Prochlorococcus marinus str. MIT 1013: one gene and its partner. The protein of the gene in region 2 interacts with the protein of the main gene of each other region in a pairwise test. Links are inferred from orthologs where the notes say so. Each region holds a gene or a part of one and is shown on either strand. Other genes may lie near its edges.

Region 1 (10,080 bases), 1.5 Mb from region 2 along the record:
CAACACCTGGCGCACCAATTAGTACTGGATTATTTTTGCCCCTTCGAGATAAAACTTTTGTAATTGCTTTTATTTCAGATTCTCTACCAATCACAGGGTCTAATTTCCCATTTTCAGCTTCTGTTGTCAGGTCTTTGCAGTATAAATCTAATGCACTCGGAGTTTGATTAAGTTTTAAAGGTTCTTGTTTTGATGTGAGCTCTTCTTTAGTGATAGGAGTAAGTGGCTCGGGGTCAGAATTCTTTGAAGTGTTTTTGGTTGATACAGAGGACCTTGAATTTTTGTGTGGTCTATCTTCTCTTTGAGGAGTTGTAATTCTTTTTGATTGTTTAAATGATTTAGGTGCTGGTAGCCGTCTTAATTCAGCTTCAAGAATTTCACTAGGGAGACCTGCTTGATAAAAAAGATCTACTCCTAATCGATTGTCTCTGCCAATTGCGATAAGGATGTGAGAAATCTCTATTTGATTAGATCCCCATCGAGAGCGGAAATCATCAGCTGTTTCAAGAAGAATTTCTAGATCTTCTCCAATAAATAAGTCTGATTGGTTGTTGATTGGAAGTTCAGCGATAAAGTTTTCTAAAATTTCATTTATTTCTTCATGGTTTACAGGTAAGGATTTTGTATATTTCTGAAATTTTTTATTTCTAAAAAGTACTTGAATAATATGTTCAACATCTAAATTCTGATGTCGCCATCTTCTTGCTGTTTGTTCAGCTATTAGTAAAAGACTCCAAGCTTCATCGCTAAAAGAATCGGGTTCTGTAGTTAGACTTCCATTCATTTTCGATTAATTTTGATTCAAAGTGATCATTTGCCTTCTGAATTTTGATTGAGACCTTTTTATCGATACGTGTATTCCTTGTTAAGACGAATTTGATTGATTAGGTCTTGGAAAGCAAGCTAGATTAGCAATTCAGGAACATATGGGAATAATGTAGTTCATAAGATCTAAAAATCATCTTAAATTCGTGGCTGACTCTCTAGAACTAGTAATTGATACCATTATGGCCCGAGAAGTATTGGATTCTCGAGGGAATCCAACCGTAGAGGCTGAAGTCCTTTTGGAAGGAGGCGCTATTGGACGTTCGATTGTTCCAAGTGGCGCAAGTACTGGAGCCCATGAGGCTCATGAATTAAGAGATGGTGGGAAACGTTATTTGGGTAAAGGAGTTATCAAGGCTGTTGGTCATATAGAAGAAACTATTGCTCCTGCTCTATGTGGCCTTTCTGCTTTAGATCAAGCCACAGTTGATTCGGTAATGAAACAACTCGATGATACAAACAACAAATCAAATCTTGGTGCAAATTCAATTCTTGCTGTCAGCATGGCCACAGCAAGAGCAGCGGCTAATGGATTGGGTTTACCTTTGTACAGGTATTTAGGTGGACCAATGTCATCTCTATTGCCAGTGCCATTAATGAACGTCATTAATGGAGGAGAACATGCTGCAAATAATTTAGATTTTCAGGAATTTATGTTGGTTCCTCATGGCGCTGAAAGCTTCAGAGAAGCATTAAGAATGGGAGCTGAGGTTTTTCATACGCTCAAAGATTTATTGAGTCAGAAAGGTTTATCAACTGCTGTTGGTGATGAAGGAGGATTTGCTCCAAATCTTGAAAGCAATAAAGCAGCAGGTGAACTTTTAATGCGAGCAATTGAAAAGGCTGGATTTAAACCAGGGGAGCAAATCTCCTTAGCTTTGGATGTTGCAAGTACGGAGTTTTACAAGGAGGGTCAATATTTTTATGGTGGGAATTCCTATTCCAGCGAGCAAATGGTTGAGGAATTGGCTGAGTTAGTTAATTCATTCCCAATCATTTCTATTGAAGATGGATTGGCTGAAGATGATTGGGATGGTTGGAGCTTGCTTACGAAAAAACTTGGCAAAAGTGTGCAATTGGTTGGAGATGATTTATTTGTCACCAACACACTGCGTTTACAAAGAGGTATTGATGAGAATATTGCAAATTCAATATTAATAAAGGTTAATCAAATAGGTTCTCTGACTGAAACACTTGAAGCTATAGAGCTTGCCTCAAGATCAAGTTATACAACTGTCATAAGTCATAGAAGCGGAGAAACCGAAGATACAACTATTGCTGATTTATCAGTAGCAACTAAATCTGGTCAAATTAAAACAGGCTCATTGAGTCGGAGTGAAAGAGTTGCGAAATATAATCAATTACTTCGTATTGAGGATGAGTTAGGTAGTCAAGCAACATATGCTGGTCTTGTCGGATTGGGACCAAGAGGAAGCTTTCAGGGTTGATTTTGATTATTTAATGCCTTTTCTTGTTTGAAAATTATCTAAACGACTTTCGCTTCTCATTTTAAACTTTAATTTAATCCAGCTGATAGCCAATGGGAATCCAACAATAACTGGTATCAGAAATAAAAAAGGCCTATTAGTTGAAGCTAGTAAAGCTGAGGATATTGCGAGTGAGCCGAGAAGAACAGAATTACCTAATGATTGTTGAGCATTAATCATTCTTCTTAGTTGTCTGTCTGATTCACCCATTCGCACTTGAAGTTGCAAGTCGCCTTGCTCAAGTTTTTCTAAATTTTCATCCAAGCGTTTTGGCAACCCAACAGCTTTACTACCTATTTCAGTAACTTGTCTTCCTAGTTCATTTAATAAGTCATTAGAGTCTGGGTTTTTGGTAGTCATTAGAGGGAGAAGAAAGGGTTTTGCTATCGCTATTAAGTTGAATTCTGGGTCTAAATATCTTCCAACTCCTTCAAAAGTTGATAATGCTCTAAAAACAAAAATCAACTCTATTGGTATTCTAAAGGGTTTCCCATAAGCAAGTTCAGATATATCCCCAGAGAGCTTTTCTATGATTTGAGAATTAAATGGAGGAGTGAGGGCTTCGTTTAACATTATTCTTATTAATCTTCTAACTGGACCTATTTCCACATCTTTCTCTATTAATCCAGCGATTTGAAGTTCTTTAACTAGTCCACTAACATCTCTAAGCGCTGCGGCTTTGATCATTGAATTTAGCCTACTTCTAATACGCTCAGAGACAAAACCCATCATCCCAAAATCATAGTAAATAAGAGAACCATCCTTAGAAACAGCGAGATTGCCGGGATGAGGATCAGCATGGAAAAAACCGTAATCAACCAATTGTTTTAAATAACTTGTAGCTCCCATCTTTGCGATTAAAGAAGTATCAATATCATTACTTTTTAGAGATTTAATATCATTTATTTTGATTCCTGGTAGATACTCCAAACATAAAACTTTACAGGTGCTTAAATCCCAAAATACACTTGGGATTAAAATATTTGAGTCATCTATAAATTGTTGTTTAAATCTTGCAGCATATTGAGCTTCTATTCGAAAATCTAGCTCTCTGAGTAATACTCTTCTAGACTCCTTGGCGATACCTACCCAGTCATTACCTCGACTTAAAGACTTTATTCTTTGGACTACTTTTGCAACTTGATTCATTACATCTAAGTCAAGCCTGAAAAACTTTTCTATGTCTGGTCTTTGAACTTTAAAAATAACATTTTCTTCATTAATTAATCTAGCTTTATGAACTTGAGCAAGCGATGCTGAGCCAATTGGAATTTCATCAATACTTATAATTTTTTTATATGAATTTCCAAGTTGTATGGTTAATATTTCTTGAACTTTTTCAAACGCAAAAGGTGGAACTCTATCTTGTAGAGAGGTAAGCTCATTTACCCATGCAGATGGTATAACATCAGCTCTTGCAGATAAAAGTTGGCCTAATTTTATGAATGCTGATCCAAGATTAACTAGTTCTTCTGTAATCCATTTTGCCCTTAAAGTATTTCTTTTTTCTCTTCTCTTAGCGGTATATCCTTTTAAATAAGTCCATTTTTTAGAATCAAACCATAAATAAAAAAGTAAACCTAATAATATTGTCCAAATCCTAAGGGCTCTACAAAATCTTTGAAGTTGACTAGCTAAAAATATCAATTTTTCCCCTCAATATCTTTATTGATTTCGATAACCTTTGATCTGAGATTATCTATTTGGATTTGAATTAAATCTTCTTTACTTAATTGTTCCTTAGAACTTTTTTCTTTTGATGCATTAGTCTTTTTTTCTATTCTTTCAGATTCTTCAATAACCTCTGCTTTAAAGCTAGACCATTCATTTTGGAGCTTTTGAGGAAATTCTTCAGCAATTTCTGTGAATTCTTGCGCAGAATTGATCACTTTCTCAGTTATCCGTGCTGCTATTCTGTTCATGGCAGCTTTTAGCAGTACTTCTGAATCGCTCAATGATTTAATTAATCAGCTTTCACTTTAGAAGATATAAGGTTTTTTGTGTCTTCGGATTGAAACTATGTATGTGCAGATTTGCTCTTAATCAATCGAATCTATTTAGAAGATTGTTTGTTATCGCCTAAGTTAGTTAATTTTCATTAGAGTTAAAGAATACAAACGTTTGATTTGATTTGGGTTGAAAGTTTAATCTATTAACCCTAGTGATTTCAACCCATTCCTCTCTCTTCTTGAAAGAGAGCAAAACCTACTAAGAGAATTTTCCATTGGAAACCATTGAAACCGATGTTGTCATAGTTGGAGGTGGACCTGCTGGTTGCAGTTGTGCGCTTTACACCTCCAGAGCAGATTTAAGAACAGTAATTCTCGATAAGAACCCTGACGTAGGCGCGCTAGCAATAACACATCAAATTGCCAATTACCCAGGTGTCTCGAGTGAAATGAGTGGAGAGGCTTTGCTAAAACTTATGAGAGATCAGGCCACTCAGTATGGGGCTGATTATCGCAGAGCCCAAGTTTTTGGAATTGATTCCAGTGGTGACTGGAAAACTATTTATACCCCAGAGGGAACTTTTAGGTCAAAAGCACTAGTCGTTGCAAGTGGTGCAATGGGAAGGCCAGCATCATTTAAAGGTGAGGCAGAATTTTTGGGTAGAGGAGTTAGCTATTGTGCGACTTGTGATGGAGCGTTTTATAGAGATCGTGAAGTCGCTGTTGTTGGTATTAATAAAGAGGCAATCGAAGAAGCAAATGTTCTTACAAAATTTGCCTCTAAAGTTCATTGGATAACATCCAATGATCCAAAATCAGATGATCATCATGCGCAAGATCTTTTGTTGAAACCAAATGTCAACCATTGGAGTAAGACGAGGTTAATGCAGATTGAAGGTAATGATTCGGGGGTAACAGGTATTAAGGTTAAGAATCGTTCCATTGATACGCATCAAGATATTGCTCTTGAAGGTGTTTTTGTTTATATGAGTGGTTCTAAGCCTATTACCGACTTTCTAGGTGAACAGGTCGCTTTTAAAGAAGATGGCGGAGTTTTGGTGGATGACTTTATGTCGACAACAGTCGAAGGAGTTTGGGCGATTGGCGACATCAGAAATACTCCATTTAAACAAGCTGTTGTTGCAGCATCGGATGGATGTATAGCTGCTATGGCAATAGATAGATATTTGAATAGTCGTAAATCAATTCGTGTCGATTGGGTTCATGCTTAGATCACTTAATCAATAAGTGTTTTTAAAGAGGAGTTGCTTCAGAAACATATGCAACACCTCCATAGTAATTAAGAACAGTTTTTATATTTTCTCGTATCTTGTCGATTATCTCTTGCTCACAAAAAATAATTACGTGTGCATTAGATCCAAATCCAGTGAATTCCATGTCTTCTGTGACAATTCTTTCTGGACCTCTTCCTGTGGCATGTTTCATGACCGTATAGCCAGGAACTTCAGCTTCCTCTAATGCTGAGAGAACATCATCTAGTTCTCTCTCACTAAAAATCAAGTCAAGTCTTTTCATGAAATTAAGTTACCCAATTGATGGAATCATTGTGTTTACTAAGCCCATATATACTGGTATACCTATGATTATGTTAAAGGGAAAAGTTAACCCAAGAGTGGTTGAAATGTAATAACTAGGTCGAGCTTCAGGAACAGTCATTCTCATGGCTGTTGGAACAGCTAAGTAAGATGCGCTAGCACATAGAACTACAAATAAAAGGGCATTGCCTGGATCTAAATTTAAAAATCTAGCTACTACTGAACCAAGTATTGCATTCACTATTGGCATGAATATTGAAAACATAACGAGAAAGGCACCAGTCTTATTTAGACGAGCGAGACGTTGAGCAGCCACAATTCCCATGTCAAGAAGGAAAAAACATTCTGCGCCGTAGAACAATTCACCTGTGAAAGGTTCCATTTTTTTAATGTCAGATGGATCAATAGCTGATGTTAAAAAACCTATTAGAAGGCTTCCGAGTAATAAATAGACAGAACCATTTAACATCGACTCATGCAGAATTGATCCCCATTTCATTTTCCTTTTTATGGGCCTATCTTTGGAAGCTCCAAATTTGACTAATAGAAGGCCAATTATTATTGCTGGAGATTCCATTAGTGCTAAAGCTGCAACCATGAATCCATCAAAAGGTATATTTTGACTTTCTAGAAAGCTTTCAGCAGTTATAAATGTCACTGCACTTATTGATCCATATGCTGCTGATATTGCTGCTGCATTAAAAACATCGAATTTCAACCTAAGTACTAAAAAGCAAATAAGTGGTATCAATAATGACATGAATATTGCTGCTATCACAGTTGGTAGAACTGGATAACCAAAGCCACTTTTTTGAAGCTCAATTCCGCCTCTGAAGCCTATTGCAAGTAAAAGATATAAAGAAAATAATTTTGGTAGCGGAGCTGGAATCTCAAAATCAGATTTTAATGCGTATGCAATTGCACCCAAAAAGAAAAAAAGTATTGGTGGACTTAAAGCATTTTGGATGAAAAGGTTTTGTCCCATTTCTTGTTAGTTCTTAAAAGCTATCAGTCATATAAGGATATTGATTGTCAACCATTTAGGCTGTCAATTGCAGCTGTGAGTGCTTCTTTTCTTGTACCAATTACATCAACTCCAAATTTAGCAAGTCTGTCTTTTACTCTTCCTGTTGCACCAGCAACATATGCTTTCCTTGAGTTGTTTATCGCTTCCTGAACCATATCTTCTATTGCGAGAGTTGCAGTAACTCCGAGCCTGGGAACATCAGTTATATCAAGAATAAGAACTTTATAATTTCTTACAAGCATCATTCTTTCAGTAATTCCTTTTGCTGCTCCAAAACTAAGTGGCCCTTTTAATCTGAATAGCATTACTTCTCCAGCACAACGATCTAAAAGTGCTTTTTCATCTGAGGGGAGTTGTGCATTTGCTGCATTGCTATTCGATGATGAATCAAATGGGTTGTCAGCTTCCATTCCCTCTAATTGAGTCTCTGTAATGGAATCGATTGTGAGCATATTTGCTATAAATACACCAACTAGTACAGCCCAAATCAAGTCCCAGAAAACTGTCATTAAAAGGACTCCATACATCACACTTGCGGTTTTAAGCGAAAGTCTATGAGCTCTTAATAAAAATCCCCAATCAATAATGCCTAAGCCAACTTTTATTAAAATTCCTGCAAGAAGAGCTGTAGGAATCTGAGCGGCTAGAGGACCAGCACCAACTAGAACGAATAGCAATACAATCGAATGAACCATCCCTGAAATTGGGGTGGAACCTCCAGATTTGACATTTATTACTGTTCGCATAGTTGCCCCAGCTCCAGGCAAACCTGTAAAAATACCAGCTACTGCATTTCCAATTCCTTGTCCAATTAGCTCTCTATCAGAATTGTGCCTGGTTTGAGAAATATTATCTGCTACAAGAGATGTAAGAAGGGAGTCAATAGCACCAAGAACAGCAAGGACTAGTCCAGCTTTAAGAATTATTGGGAAGAAATTATCAAAGCTTGGGTCTGGGAGACTTAAAGAAAGCCCACCCTCTGGTATTGCTCCTATTCTGTCTATGGAACTATCACCAAACAGAACTATTGATAAAGGAGTAACTATCAATAATGCTAAAAGAGGAGAAGGGACCCATTGACTTATTTTGCGGGGGGTCAGAAACACTATCGCAAGTGTCATTACTGCAACTGCTATTGCAGCCCCATTTGGTTCGAAATTGTTAACTAGAGTTGAAAGAGATTCTAATACTCCTCCTCGAGTTGATATCCCAAGTAAAGGTCCTATCTGAAGAGTAATTATGATTACTCCAATTCCAGACATAAAGCCTGAAACTACTGAGTATGGAACAAGTGTTATATATTTACCAAGCCTTAGTAGGCCAAATAATATCTGGAATAATCCTCCAATGACTACCGCGGCCATTACTAAAGGAAGAATTTCGCCAGCAGATAAATCTCTAGGTACTCCTACAGCTGCCAAGCTGGCAACTACACCCGCAACCGTTACGCTCATCGGCCCGGTTGGTCCACTTACTTGTGCAGGCGTTCCTCCAAATAAAGCAGCGAGGAAGCCAACTACTACTGCCCCGTAAAGACCGTAAATAGCGCCTCCAGGGCCAAGTGCAGCATTACCAAACGCTAAAGCTAGTGGCAGTGCAACAACAGCAGCAGTCAAGCCGCCTAATACGTCACCTCTAATATTTTTCAGGTGAAAGCCATTAATTAACGCCAATCGACTCTCCTAACTTGATTTGACTTGAATAAGCCTATCTCTTCAAGGTTCCATTAAGATCTGGAATCTCTACTTTTAAATACTTATATTGAATAGAAATCATTGAAAAGATTGATTTTTACTAAGAAAGAAGCTTGATTTCGATGGCATTAGATGGTTTTAAGGATTATTTCAAAATCCTTGGCATTAGTAGAAATGCTTCAGATGAAGATATCAAAAGTGCTTTCAGGAAACTTGCTAGAAAATTTCATCCTGATTTACATCCACATGATGAGAGGGCTGAGTCGAAATTCAAAGAAATAAATGAAGCTTATGAGATTCTTTCAGATGAGGATAAAAAAAAGTCTTATGAACAATTTCTAAATTATTGGTTTAAAAATATTGATGGAAAATCGAGAGATTTTCATAGGGAAAATGATGATCAGAGCTTTGATGAATATCTAAATTTCGATGATTTTTTGAGTGATTTAATTGGAAGATTTAGTGAGGTTGGTAAAGAAATTTACTCAAATATATCTTCAGATAAGAATCCTCAATCTTTAAATCTTAATGCTGAATTTAATTTGCAGATTAGTTTTTTTGAAGCTTTGAATGGAGCTAAAAAGAATCTTTTAGTAAATGATGAACGTATTGAGGTGGAAATTCCAAAAGGAATTGAGACAGGATCAAAAATCCGTATTAAAAATAAGGGTAATATACAGTCTGGGAAAGGGAAAAGAGGAGATTTATTGATTGAAATCAGCATTAAATCTCATCCGATTTGGAAAGTTAAAGGTTTAGATGTTTATGCAGATTTACCTATCTCTTTAGATGAATTAGCTTTAGGCACAAATACTTGGGTTGCCTCTCCTCGAGGAGATAAATATTTATCAATACCTTCTGGAAGTTTACCTGATCAACAAATCAGATTAAAAGGCCAAGGATTACATAACTTAGATACCCAAGGAGATTTGTTTTTTACTCTAAAATTAAAATTACCTGAAAGCTGGTCAGATGATGAGTTGAGACTCATTGAAAAGCTTAGATCTGTTCGAATAGATGAACCTCGTTCAAGTTGGTTCGATCAGGCTAGGACTTAAAGGAAGTAAAATCTAGTTATCTCTAATGTAGTTATCTCTATTGGTCAATATGGATCTTATTTATCGGCCCCGTCGTCTTCGTAGAACAAATTCTTTAAGAGATATGGTTAGAGAGAATAGTGTCTCTGCCTCTGACTTTATTTATCCTCTTTTTGTTCATGAAGGTTCAGATATTCAAGAAATACCAGCGATGCCAGGTGCATTTCGCTGGTCAATGGATGGATTGGTTGATGAAGTTAAACGTGCTTGGAATCTAGGTATTAGATGTGTCGTTCTATTCCCAAAAGTTCCTGACGAGCTAAAAACAGAAGATGGAGTTGAATGTTTTAATGAAAAAGGTTTAATACCAAGGTCTATTGAAAGATTGAAAATAGAGATACCTGAAATGTGTGTCATGACCGATGTCGCTTTAGATCCTTATTCTTGTGATGGTCATGATGGAATAGTTAGTAATCAAGGAATAATTTTGAATGATGAAACCGTT
Region 2 (10,065 bases):
CGATTTCTCATAAATGAATCCATTACTTCGCGCCTCAACATGCCTATATATTCTTTGTCGCTTCCTGGATAAATATCATCCAAAATAATATCTACTTCTCTATTGGATGGAGATATCATTTTCATATTCCTGACTTTCCTATCAATAATTGATTCAGGAAGATCAAATTCAGAAACCATACACAATGGAATAGCTCCTCCACAAGGTTTTGCATTATCAAGCTTTCTCTCGAAAATCCAAGTTTTAATTCCCGCTTTAGCCAAAATTTCTGCGGCGCATGATCCACTTGGACCACCACCAATAACAGCAACTCTTAACATCTTTGGATGAAAAATTTAGTTCTCTATATATAAAACTTACATCCTTCTCTGATAGAAAGTATAAAGATTGGAGATACTCGTTACTATCGAAACATCATTTTTGTGAATTTCAATTGTTTTGACCATAAGCAGATCGTATGAATTACCAAGATGACATCCCGCTGGCCAAAAGGATTAGAACCATCAAAACCCTTACCACTAAATCTTTTTTGCGTTTAGGACTTCTATTCGTTGGCCTTGGTATATCTTTAACGTTTTTAGCTGATAAATCATTATTACGCCAAACAGAATCTTTAGATGATTCGATTAACTCCACTGAGACAAATCAAAATAAAAGTTTGTTAGGCCATCTCCCTTACCCTGAGGCTTCAAAAAATGAGTTAATTCTTTTCTCTCCAGGTATTTATATTCATAAGGAAATTTATGAAAATTTTAAGGAAATGCAATTTATGGCGGCCCAAAGAGGGATTTCTTTACAACTATTAAGTGGTTATAGATCAATTGATTTGCAAAGAGATATTTTTTATGAAAATAAATCTATTAGAAATCAAACTGCTGTTGAGCGATCTATGGTTTCAGCTCCTCCAGGCTATTCTGAACACAGCACAGGATATGCAATCGATGTAGGTGATGGGAATTATCCCGAGACTCATTTTGAGGTTGAATTTGAACAAACGCCTGCTTTTAAATGGATGAAGAGGTTTGCTCCTAAATATCATTTCGTTCTTTCATTTCCACCCAATAACAAACAAGGAGTAACTTATGAGCCTTGGCATTGGAGATTTGAAGGGACTGTTAATGCTTTAAGGAAATTTGAAGCTGCCAATAAAGTTATAAAATTCAAATAAGTTTGACTTAATTTTTTTATTTCCATTTTTTTATTCGATATGTTAATTGGCATTTAAAACAGCTAAAGGAAGTCATGGTGAGATATTCTTTAAGTTTCTATTAACCAAAGAAATTTAATTTTTTTAAATTATGAGTTTTGATATACAGGCCATAAGGAATATCGCAATAATCGCTCACGTTGATCATGGTAAGACAACTTTGGTTGATGCACTTTTAAATCAATCCGGGACTTTTCGAGATAACGAGGAAGTTCCAACTTGTGCGATGGACTCAAATGATTTGGAACGTGAAAGAGGCATAACAATTCTTTCTAAAAACACAGCTGTTACATATAACGATACCCGTATAAACATTGTTGACACTCCAGGTCACGCTGATTTTGGAGGGGAAGTCGAGAGGGTTTTGGGTATGGTAGATGGCTGTCTTCTTGTTGTTGATGCCAACGAGGGACCAATGCCACAAACTCGATTCGTTCTAAAAAAAGCTTTAGAGCAGGGTTTAAGACCTATTGTCTTTGTGAATAAAATTGATCGTGCAAGAGTAGAACCTGAAACCGCGGTAGACAAAGTTTTAGATCTGTTTTTGGAACTAGGGGCTGATGATGATCAATGTGATTTTCCTTATTTATTTGGGAGTGGATTAGGTGGTTTTGCAAAGACTGATGTCAAAAGTGAAAGTGATAATATGAAACCTTTATTTGAAGCAATTATTAGGCAAGTTCCTCCTCCGGTAGGCGATCAGAATAAGCCTTTACAATTACAAGTCACCACTCTTGATTATTCAGATTTTTTAGGAACGATAATTATTGGAAGAGTACATAATGGAGTGATTAAAAATGGCCAAAGGACTTGTTTGATAAAGGAAGATGGAAGCTTGAAAAAAGGAAGGATTAATAAACTATTAGGATTTAAGGGATTAAAAAGAATCGAAATAGATGAAGCAAATGCTGGAGATATCGTTGCCTTGGCTGGATTTGAAGATGTTTCTATTGGAGAAACCGTCGCCTGTCCTGATGAACCGAAGCCTTTACCTCTAATAAAGGTAGATGAGCCAACATTGCAAATGACTTTTGTTGTAAATGATTCTCCATTTGCAGGAAAAGAGGGAAAGTTTGTAACTAGTCGGCAGTTGAAGGATCGTTTAAATAAAGAACTTCTTACGAATGTTGCATTAAGAGTCGAGGATACAGATTCTCCTGATCGTTTTTCTGTTAGCGGAAGAGGAGAGCTTCATCTAGGAATTCTTATAGAGACAATGCGAAGAGAGGGGTATGAATTTCAAGTTTCTCAACCACAAGTCATTTTTAGGACTATTGATGAAATCAAATGCGAGCCGGTTGAGACCCTAGTCCTTGATGTCCCTGAAGCTTCTATTGGCGCGTGTATTGAAAGCCTTGGGGTAAGAAAAGGTGAAATGCAAAATATGGAAACGGGAACTGATCATCGAACTCAGCTTGAATTTGTTATCCCATCAAGAGGCTTAATTGGATTTAGGGGTGAGTTTATTCGTGCAACAAGAGGTGAAGGGATTATGAGTCATTCGTTTTTTGAATACAGGCCATCAGTGGGAGATTTTGAACAAAGGAGAAATGGAGTCCTTATTTCATTTGAAGAGGGTGTGGCTACCTTCTATTCCTTAAAAAATGCTGAAGACCGAGGACAATTTTTTATTACTCCTGGAGCCAAAGTTTATAAAGGAATGATTATTGGAGAGAATAATCGACCACAAGATCTTGAATTAAATATTTGCAAGGCTAAACAACTTACCAACATGCGATCAGCTGGTGCAGATGAGTTAGATCAATTGCAATCCCCAATTGAAATGACATTAGAAAGAGCTCTTGAATACATTGGACCAGGGGAGATGTTGGAAGTTACTCCTGAATCTATAAGGCTTAGGAAAATTAATGCAAAGAAAAACTTGAAAAAATGATGACTCTTATAGATAAACAAGATGATTTATTTATTAATGATTCTCGTTTTGAACTAGGAATGAAATTATTTAATTCTTGTCAGTGGTACAAATCTCATGATGTTTTTGAAGAGATATGGCATGAGACTGGAGAGCCTGAAAGGCAGTTAATACAGGGCATATTGCAAGTGGCTGTTGCACAAGTTCATCTAGAAAATTGTAATTTAAATGGGGCGACGATACTTTACGGAGAAGCATTGGGTAGATTAAAAAGATTTCACTTAACTAATTTTGGATTAGATATTGAAGGACTTTCTAATTGCGTTTCAAGGAGATTGGAAATCCTACAAATTGGTAGGGACCTAGCTGGTTGCAGCTTGCCTGTTCTCAGTTTGCTTTGAAAACTTTGTTAAACCTTTTATAGTATTGCTGTTAAATAGAGATGATTTTATATTATTTTTCTTGTTATGCTGTTGCTTTGCTTCAATTTGGATTAATCCAAATTATATAGATCGACATTCTGCATAAATAAAAATGGAATTTAAGAGAATCAATCAAATACAATTACCAGATCAGCGTTTTTATCAGATATTTTTTCCTGTTTTATTTATAATTATAGGTTTATTTGGTGCATTTAATCATGCTCTTTGGAGAGACGAGATGCAAGGATGGCTGGTGGCTTGGCAAAGTGATAACTTAATAGATTTATGGAAAAATAACGCACCATCTGGACATCCTGTCCTCTGGTCATTGTTAATTTATTTCTCAAAGAATATTACTGGCACACCCATAAGTATGCAACTTATGCATTGGTTTTTAGGTAGTTCTGCGATTTTAATTTTTTGGAGATTTAGTCCATTTAGCGTAACTACTAAAGCCTTATTTACTTTTGGATATTTTCCTTTTTGGGAATATTTCTTTGTTTCTAGACATTATGTTATTTCAGAATTAATTATATTTATTTTTTGCTCTATTTATAATTTAAAAGAAAAAACCTACATACCATTTTCTTTATGTATTGGCCTTTTGGCTAATACACAAGCTTTGTCCTGGTCATTAGCATTCGCAATTGGAATGACTCTATTATTGGATTGGTTTTTTAACCCTAATCAAAGAAAAAATTATAAAAGAAATAAATATTGGATTCTTGATTTAACATCTAGTATCGCTATTTCCTCCACACTATTGTGTTTTGCAGCTTTTAGTCTTCTTCAAGTAAGAGATTCAGTTAAGTTACTTTCTTCTTTTATAGATATTCGTCACTTCTTTAGAGTTATAGGACAGATTTTTGGAGGATATATGCTTATTATTCCTGATTCAAGTAGATTTTTTGATTTAGTTTTATGTGCCTTAATTACTTTGATTTTGCTAGTCAGTACAATCACATTTATTAAATTTTATCGTCCAGCATTAACTTATTTCTTTAGCGGTCTTATATTTTTATTTCTTTTCAATTATTTTTTATTTTTGGGTGATGGTTCAAGACATTATGGATATTATTTTCTATTGATTATCTCTTCATTATGGTTATCACTATCTAATCAAAATCAACAACTTACGTTTTCTAATCAACAAAATTTATTCACTAAAGGTAATTTATTTCATTTCCCTAGATTACTTACCATTTGTTTAACTATACATTTCGTTGTTGGGATTCATATGGTCATTAATGATTTTCGGGTACCGTATTCTAGTGGGAAGGAAACTGCTCAATATATTAAGTCTAAAGGATGGGAGGACTTTCCAATATTTGCGACTAGAGATGTTGAAGTGGCGACAGTATCTGGATATCTAGATAGAGAATTCTACTTGCCTGAATTGGATGGATTTGGAAGTTATGCACAGTGGGCTAATCGGCTTATATTAGACAGAACTAAAACACTTGATGAAGTCCAAGTTTATTTAGATAAATTTCCTAAAGTAAATAAATTATTACTACTTTTAAGTAATCGATCATCTATTAAGAATTTGGAACCAGGTGAATCTCTTTACTTTGAAAAATTTAGACTAATTGCTGATTCAAAATTTGAGAACTCCTTTCATGATTCAGAGATGTTTTACTTATATTGGGTTGAGAGGATTGCTGATTAACCTTATATATAAGAGGTATAGTTTATTATCAGATAATTCTTATGCATAAGCTTCCCCCTTATAGGTTCTATTGAAATGACTCTAGTTATTGAGAGTTTGGACTTAACCATATCCAATAAAGCTATTGTAAAAAACGTTAATTTAAATGTTAAACCTGGTGAGGTTGTGGGTCTTTTGGGACCAAATGGTGCGGGTAAAACTAGTACTTTTAATATGATCGTGGGCTTGATCAAGCCAAACAAAGGCAATATCTACTTGGAGGGAAATAGCATAAAAAGTTTTTCGATGACAAAAAGAGTTCAATTAGGAATAGGATATTTACCTCAAGAACCAAGTGTCTTTAGAAATCTTACAGTTATTGAGAATTTGGATATTGCGCTTTCTCAAGCTAACTTATCAATTTCTTTATTTAGAAAAAAACGTGAAGAATTGATTGAGGAATTTAATTTGGTCTCCTTCCTTGATCGTTTTGGTTATCAACTTTCCGGTGGGGAAAGACGGAGATGTGAGGTAGCTAGAGCTTTAGCTGTGGGACGTTTAGGTCCTAAGTTTTTACTTTTAGACGAGCCTTTTGCAGGAGTTGACCCTATAGCTATTAATGATCTACAGAATTTAATTAGGAAACTAAAAAATAAGAATATAGGTATATTAATTACTGATCACAATGTAAGAGCAACATTAGCTATAACTGAACGCTCTTATATTCTTAATCAAGGTGAAATCCTCGCCAATGGATCTACAGATCAACTTACAAGAAATGAAGTTGTTAAAGAGAGTTATCTTGGTAATTCATTTGATTAATTAGTTATGTTTAATAACCTATTATTATTATTATCTAGTGTTCAAAAATTAGTAGAAAGGGTATGGAAAATAATTCCATTGTTAGATAGATGGATACTTTTTGAATTATTGCCACCTTTATTTTTTTCAATAGCTGCTTTTACTGTCGTTTCTCTTTCGGTAGGAGTTGTTTTTGATCTGATAAGGAAAATAGTTGAGATTGGACTTCCTTTTTCTATAGCTATTCAGATTCTATTGTTAAAGCTACCTAGTTTTATAGTTATTTCTTTCCCTATGGCAATGTTACTTTCGACTTTGTTGGCTTACGGAAGTCTTAATGATAATAGTGAAATTAAGGCATTAAAAAGTATTGGTATATCAATTTATAGAATTATTTTACCAGGATTAATTTTGTCAATATTTATGTCGTATATGACTTTCATTTTTAATAATAATATTGTTCCAAGTACAAATAAAAATGCTGAAATTATCTTAGCTAATTCTTTAGGTAAATCTTTTACAAATGAACAGGGAGAAGATATTATCTTTTCTAAGAAAGGAGAAATTTTAGATCCATATTCAAGCTATAAAAAAACAGGAGTTACACATCTTTTTTATGCTTGGAAATTTATTGATGGACAGATGTTGGATGTCACAGTAATTGATTTCTCAAGATTAGGTTTTACTCAAATGCTTAAGGCCAAAAAGGGAATTTGGAATAGTGAAAAAAAGAATTGGGAATTCTTTGAAGGAGATATTTTGACACTAAGTCCCGATGGAAGTAATACACGAACTAAATTCTTGAGCTTTTTATATCCATTAGGTACTGAGCTTACTAATATTGCACAATTGCCAAAAGATGCAAATGATATGAATCTTGGTGAAGCTAAAACGGCTATGGAATTATATCTAAGTAGCGGTAATATTAAAGAAGCAAGAAGAATGAAAGTAAGAATTCAAGAAAAATTTACTTTACCAATTGCTTGTTCGGTTTTTGCTTTGATTGGTTGTAGCTTTGGGGTAATGCAAAAAAAAGGAGGAGGTAGAAGTCAAAGTTTCGGATTAAGTATTATTTTAATACTCATCTATTACATTTTTAGTTTTAGTTTTAGCTCTCTTGGAGTCAAAGGCATAATAAATCCTTTTTTTGCTGCTTGGTCCCCTGTTTTTTTGTCTATGTTAGGAGGGAGTTTTTTGTTAAAACAGGCAAGCAAATGATCCTGTCTTTCTAAATAATCTCTTGTTCCTTTTATTAATGGATAATTTTCAGTTAAATAATTTTTCTTTTGACCCTGTTGTTTCTCTTGGGTTTGTAGCTTTTCTTTCCTTATTAATTGCATTACCTATTTCATTTTGGTCAGTTGCCAGTAGAAGTGATTCCTCTAAAGCTAGATTTTTAGTCGCAATATCCAATCTTTTTCTAACTAGTCAATTGATCCTGAGATGGTGGCAATCTGGACATTTCCCAATTAGTAATCTCTATGAGTCACTTTGCTTTTTGACTTGGGGTTGTACCTTGACTCAACTTTTTGTCGAAAGGGCATGGCGGTCTCCAATCGTTTCTGCTGTTGCGACTCCTATCTCATTGCTTTCAATAGGTTTTGCTAGCTTTTTTTTACCAGAGAATTTGCAATCTTCTACACCTTTAGTTCCAGCACTTCGTTCTAGTTGGTTGGTAATGCATGTAAGTGTAATTATGAGTTCTTACGCTGCATTACTAATAGGTTCAATTCTGTCTTTTGGTGTCTTTCTTGTTGATGGAAAAAAGCAATTCAATATCCGTAATAGCTCCCTTGGCTCTGGGTTGTTTAGGCAAAGTTCTGAGCTATATATTGAGGAAAGAGCTGAGAACTTAAATTCAATACAACCGGTGGAATTTACAAATGCTGAGCAACTTGATTCTTTAAGTTATAGATCAATAACTCTTGGATTTTTATTGCTTACAGTTGGTCTTATTAGCGGTGCTGTTTGGGCTAATGAAGCTTGGGGTAGTTGGTGGAGTTGGGACCCTAAAGAAACTTGGGCTTTAATATGTTGGTTGGTTTATGCTGTTTATTTGCATACTAGGCTAACAAGAGGATGGCAAGGTAAAAAGCCTGCATTAGTTGCTATAGCAGGCTTTTTTGTTATTATTGTTTGCTATATAGGGGTAAACCTTCTTGGGGTTGGCTTACACAGTTATGGTTGGTTCTTTGATGCTTAGTAGTTAATTAATATTTACTATTTCTCTACAATTATTCCATTCTGTGCGTCATTCGCAACTTTCCTTAGTGCATCACAACCTTCTTTAAGTGTTGGGTAAGCGAACATACCACTTCCTGCTATGAAACAGTTTGCCCCTGCAGCGCAACATTGAGATAATGACCAATCTGCTTTTATTCCTCCATCAACTTCTATATCTACGTTGTGTCCATTTTCTAAAATTATTTTTCTTAATTGAGTGATTTTGTTTAGCATCGTTGGAATATAAGCTTGCCCGCCAAATCCAGGATTGACTGTCATTACCAGTACGTGATCAACCATATCCAGAACATCCTTGACCATATCCATTGGAGTATGTGGATTAAGGGCTACGGAGGGAGACCCTCCTAGTTGGCGAATCTTGCCAAGAATTCGATGAAGGTGAACATTAGCTTCTGCATGAGCAATTACAACTCCTGGCTCTCCATTTGCACCCTTACTTGCTTCTACATATCCCTCAAGCATGGTTTCACAATTGTATTGACTAACCATTAACTGAGTTTCAAATGGAACTTTGCAATACTTTCGGCATGCGGAAATCATTTCTGGGCCGAATGTGAGATTTGGAACAAAGTTCCCATCCATCACATCAAATTGAATTCTGTCTACACCTGCTAATTCAAGGTCTTTTACACATTGTCCCATATTTGCCCAGTCTGCTGGCAATACTGAAGGGATTATTTGAACTGGACGGTGTTCAGAAAAAATTGCTGACGAGATGGATTGGATCATAGTTTTTGTCTTTTGGCAGAGATTCTATTAATTCATGGTCACAAGTTCTAGTGTGACCATGCACTGATACAGTCATTATTGCTTATCAACAGATAATAAGTTTTTTGTGAGTACTTTTTTCAGAGCATTTATCAATGCCCTCAATTACTTACAATATTATCTGCCTTAAGGCGTAAATTTCTTTACCTAGCTGCAAAAAGTGGATCGTACTCTCGTCCAAGAAATTCTTGAAGTGGTTGAGCAAGCTGCAATTGCTTCTGCTCAATTGACTGGTTTGGGTCAAAAAGATGAGGCTGATGCCGCTGCCGTAGAGGCAATGAGAAAAAGAATGGGAACGATTCAGATGCAAGGAAGGATCGTTATTGGTGAAGGAGAAAGAGATGAAGCTCCAATGCTTTATATAGGAGAAGAAGTGGGATCAGGAACAGGACCTGGAGTCGATTTTGCTGTAGATCCTTGTGAAGGTACGAATTTATGTGCTAACAGCCAGCGTGGCTCTATGGCTGTCTTAGCTGCATCTGATAGAGGTGGCTTGTTCAATGCTCCGGATTTTTATATGAATAAATTAGCTGCGCCACCAGCAGCTAAGGGCAAAGTTGATATCAGAAAAACCCCTAAAGAAAATATAAAAATCTTGAGTGATTGCCTTGGTATCGCAATAAGTGATTTAACTATTGTTGTTATGGATCGGGCTAGACACAAAAATTTAGTGTCTGAAATAAGATCCACTGGTGCCAGGATTCAGCCTATTTCAGATGGAGATGTTCAAGCTGCAATAGCATGTGGCTTTGAGGGGACTGGAACACATTGCTTGATGGGTATTGGTGCTGCTCCAGAGGGCGTTATCTCGGCCGCGGCAATGAGGGCACTTGGAGGCCATTTTCAGGGACAACTTGTATATGATCCTGCAATAGCTCAAACATCAGAATGGGCAGACTATACAAAAGAGGGAAATATTAAAAGATTGAATGAAATGGGCATTACTGATATTGACAAGATCTATGAAGCAAATGAACTTGCCTCCGGAGAAAATGTTGTTTTTGCTGGTGGTGGAATTACAGATGGATTACTTTTTGATGGAGTTAAATTTGAAAAAGATTGCATCAGAACTAGTAGTCTTGTGATTAGTACTCTTGATCAA

Evidence for each region.
Region 1: the proteins of rpe (region 2) and eno interact in binary tests that used the Escherichia coli proteins (3 or more experiments, as listed by UniProt). The link is inferred for Prochlorococcus marinus str. MIT 1013 from one-to-one orthologs.

What each region holds. Positions count from the first base shown.
Region 1 is NZ_CP114778.1:1,717,600-1,727,679, forward strand. The notes cover bases 135-3,122. They hold eno (phosphopyruvate hydratase), read left to right. Parts: upstream 135-971; coding sequence 972-2,273; downstream 2,274-3,122. Other genes in these bases: O5633_RS09750 (ATP-dependent Clp protease ATP-binding subunit), read right to left, coding at 135-784; O5633_RS09760 (ABC1 kinase family protein), read right to left, coding at 2,280-3,122. Outside these bases: more of O5633_RS09750, read right to left, coding at 1-134; more of O5633_RS09760, read right to left, coding at 3,123-3,959; O5633_RS09765 (hypothetical protein), read right to left, coding at 3,956-4,267; O5633_RS09770 (NAD(P)/FAD-dependent oxidoreductase), read left to right, coding at 4,537-5,493; O5633_RS09775 (P-II family nitrogen regulator), read right to left, coding at 5,516-5,797; O5633_RS09780 (sodium-dependent bicarbonate transport family permease), read right to left, coding at 5,807-6,802; O5633_RS09785 (SulP family inorganic anion transporter), read right to left, coding at 6,850-8,517; O5633_RS09790 (DnaJ C-terminal domain-containing protein), read left to right, coding at 8,661-9,596; hemB (porphobilinogen synthase), read left to right, coding at 9,646-10,080. UniProt on the Escherichia coli protein: Catalyzes the reversible conversion of 2-phosphoglycerate (2-PG) into phosphoenolpyruvate (PEP). It is essential for the degradation of carbohydrates via glycolysis.
Region 2 is NZ_CP114778.1:173,754-183,818, forward strand. Bases 7,049-10,021 are described here. They hold rpe (ribulose-phosphate 3-epimerase), read right to left. Parts: upstream 8,925-10,021; coding sequence 8,172-8,924; downstream 7,049-8,171. Other genes in these bases: O5633_RS00920 (LptF/LptG family permease), read left to right, coding at 7,049-7,169; ccsB (c-type cytochrome biogenesis protein CcsB), read left to right, coding at 7,207-8,154; glpX (class II fructose-bisphosphatase), read left to right, coding at 9,124-10,021. Also shown: chlP (geranylgeranyl reductase), read right to left, coding at 1-320; O5633_RS00895 (M15 family metallopeptidase), read left to right, coding at 458-1,168; translational GTPase TypA, read left to right, coding at 1,299-3,101; O5633_RS00905 (DUF309 domain-containing protein), read left to right, coding at 3,101-3,481; O5633_RS00910 (hypothetical protein), read left to right, coding at 3,615-5,171; lptB (LPS export ABC transporter ATP-binding protein), read left to right, coding at 5,247-5,972; more of O5633_RS00920, read left to right, coding at 5,979-7,048; more of glpX, read left to right, coding at 10,022-10,065. UniProt on the Escherichia coli protein: Catalyzes the reversible epimerization of D-ribulose 5-phosphate to D-xylulose 5-phosphate.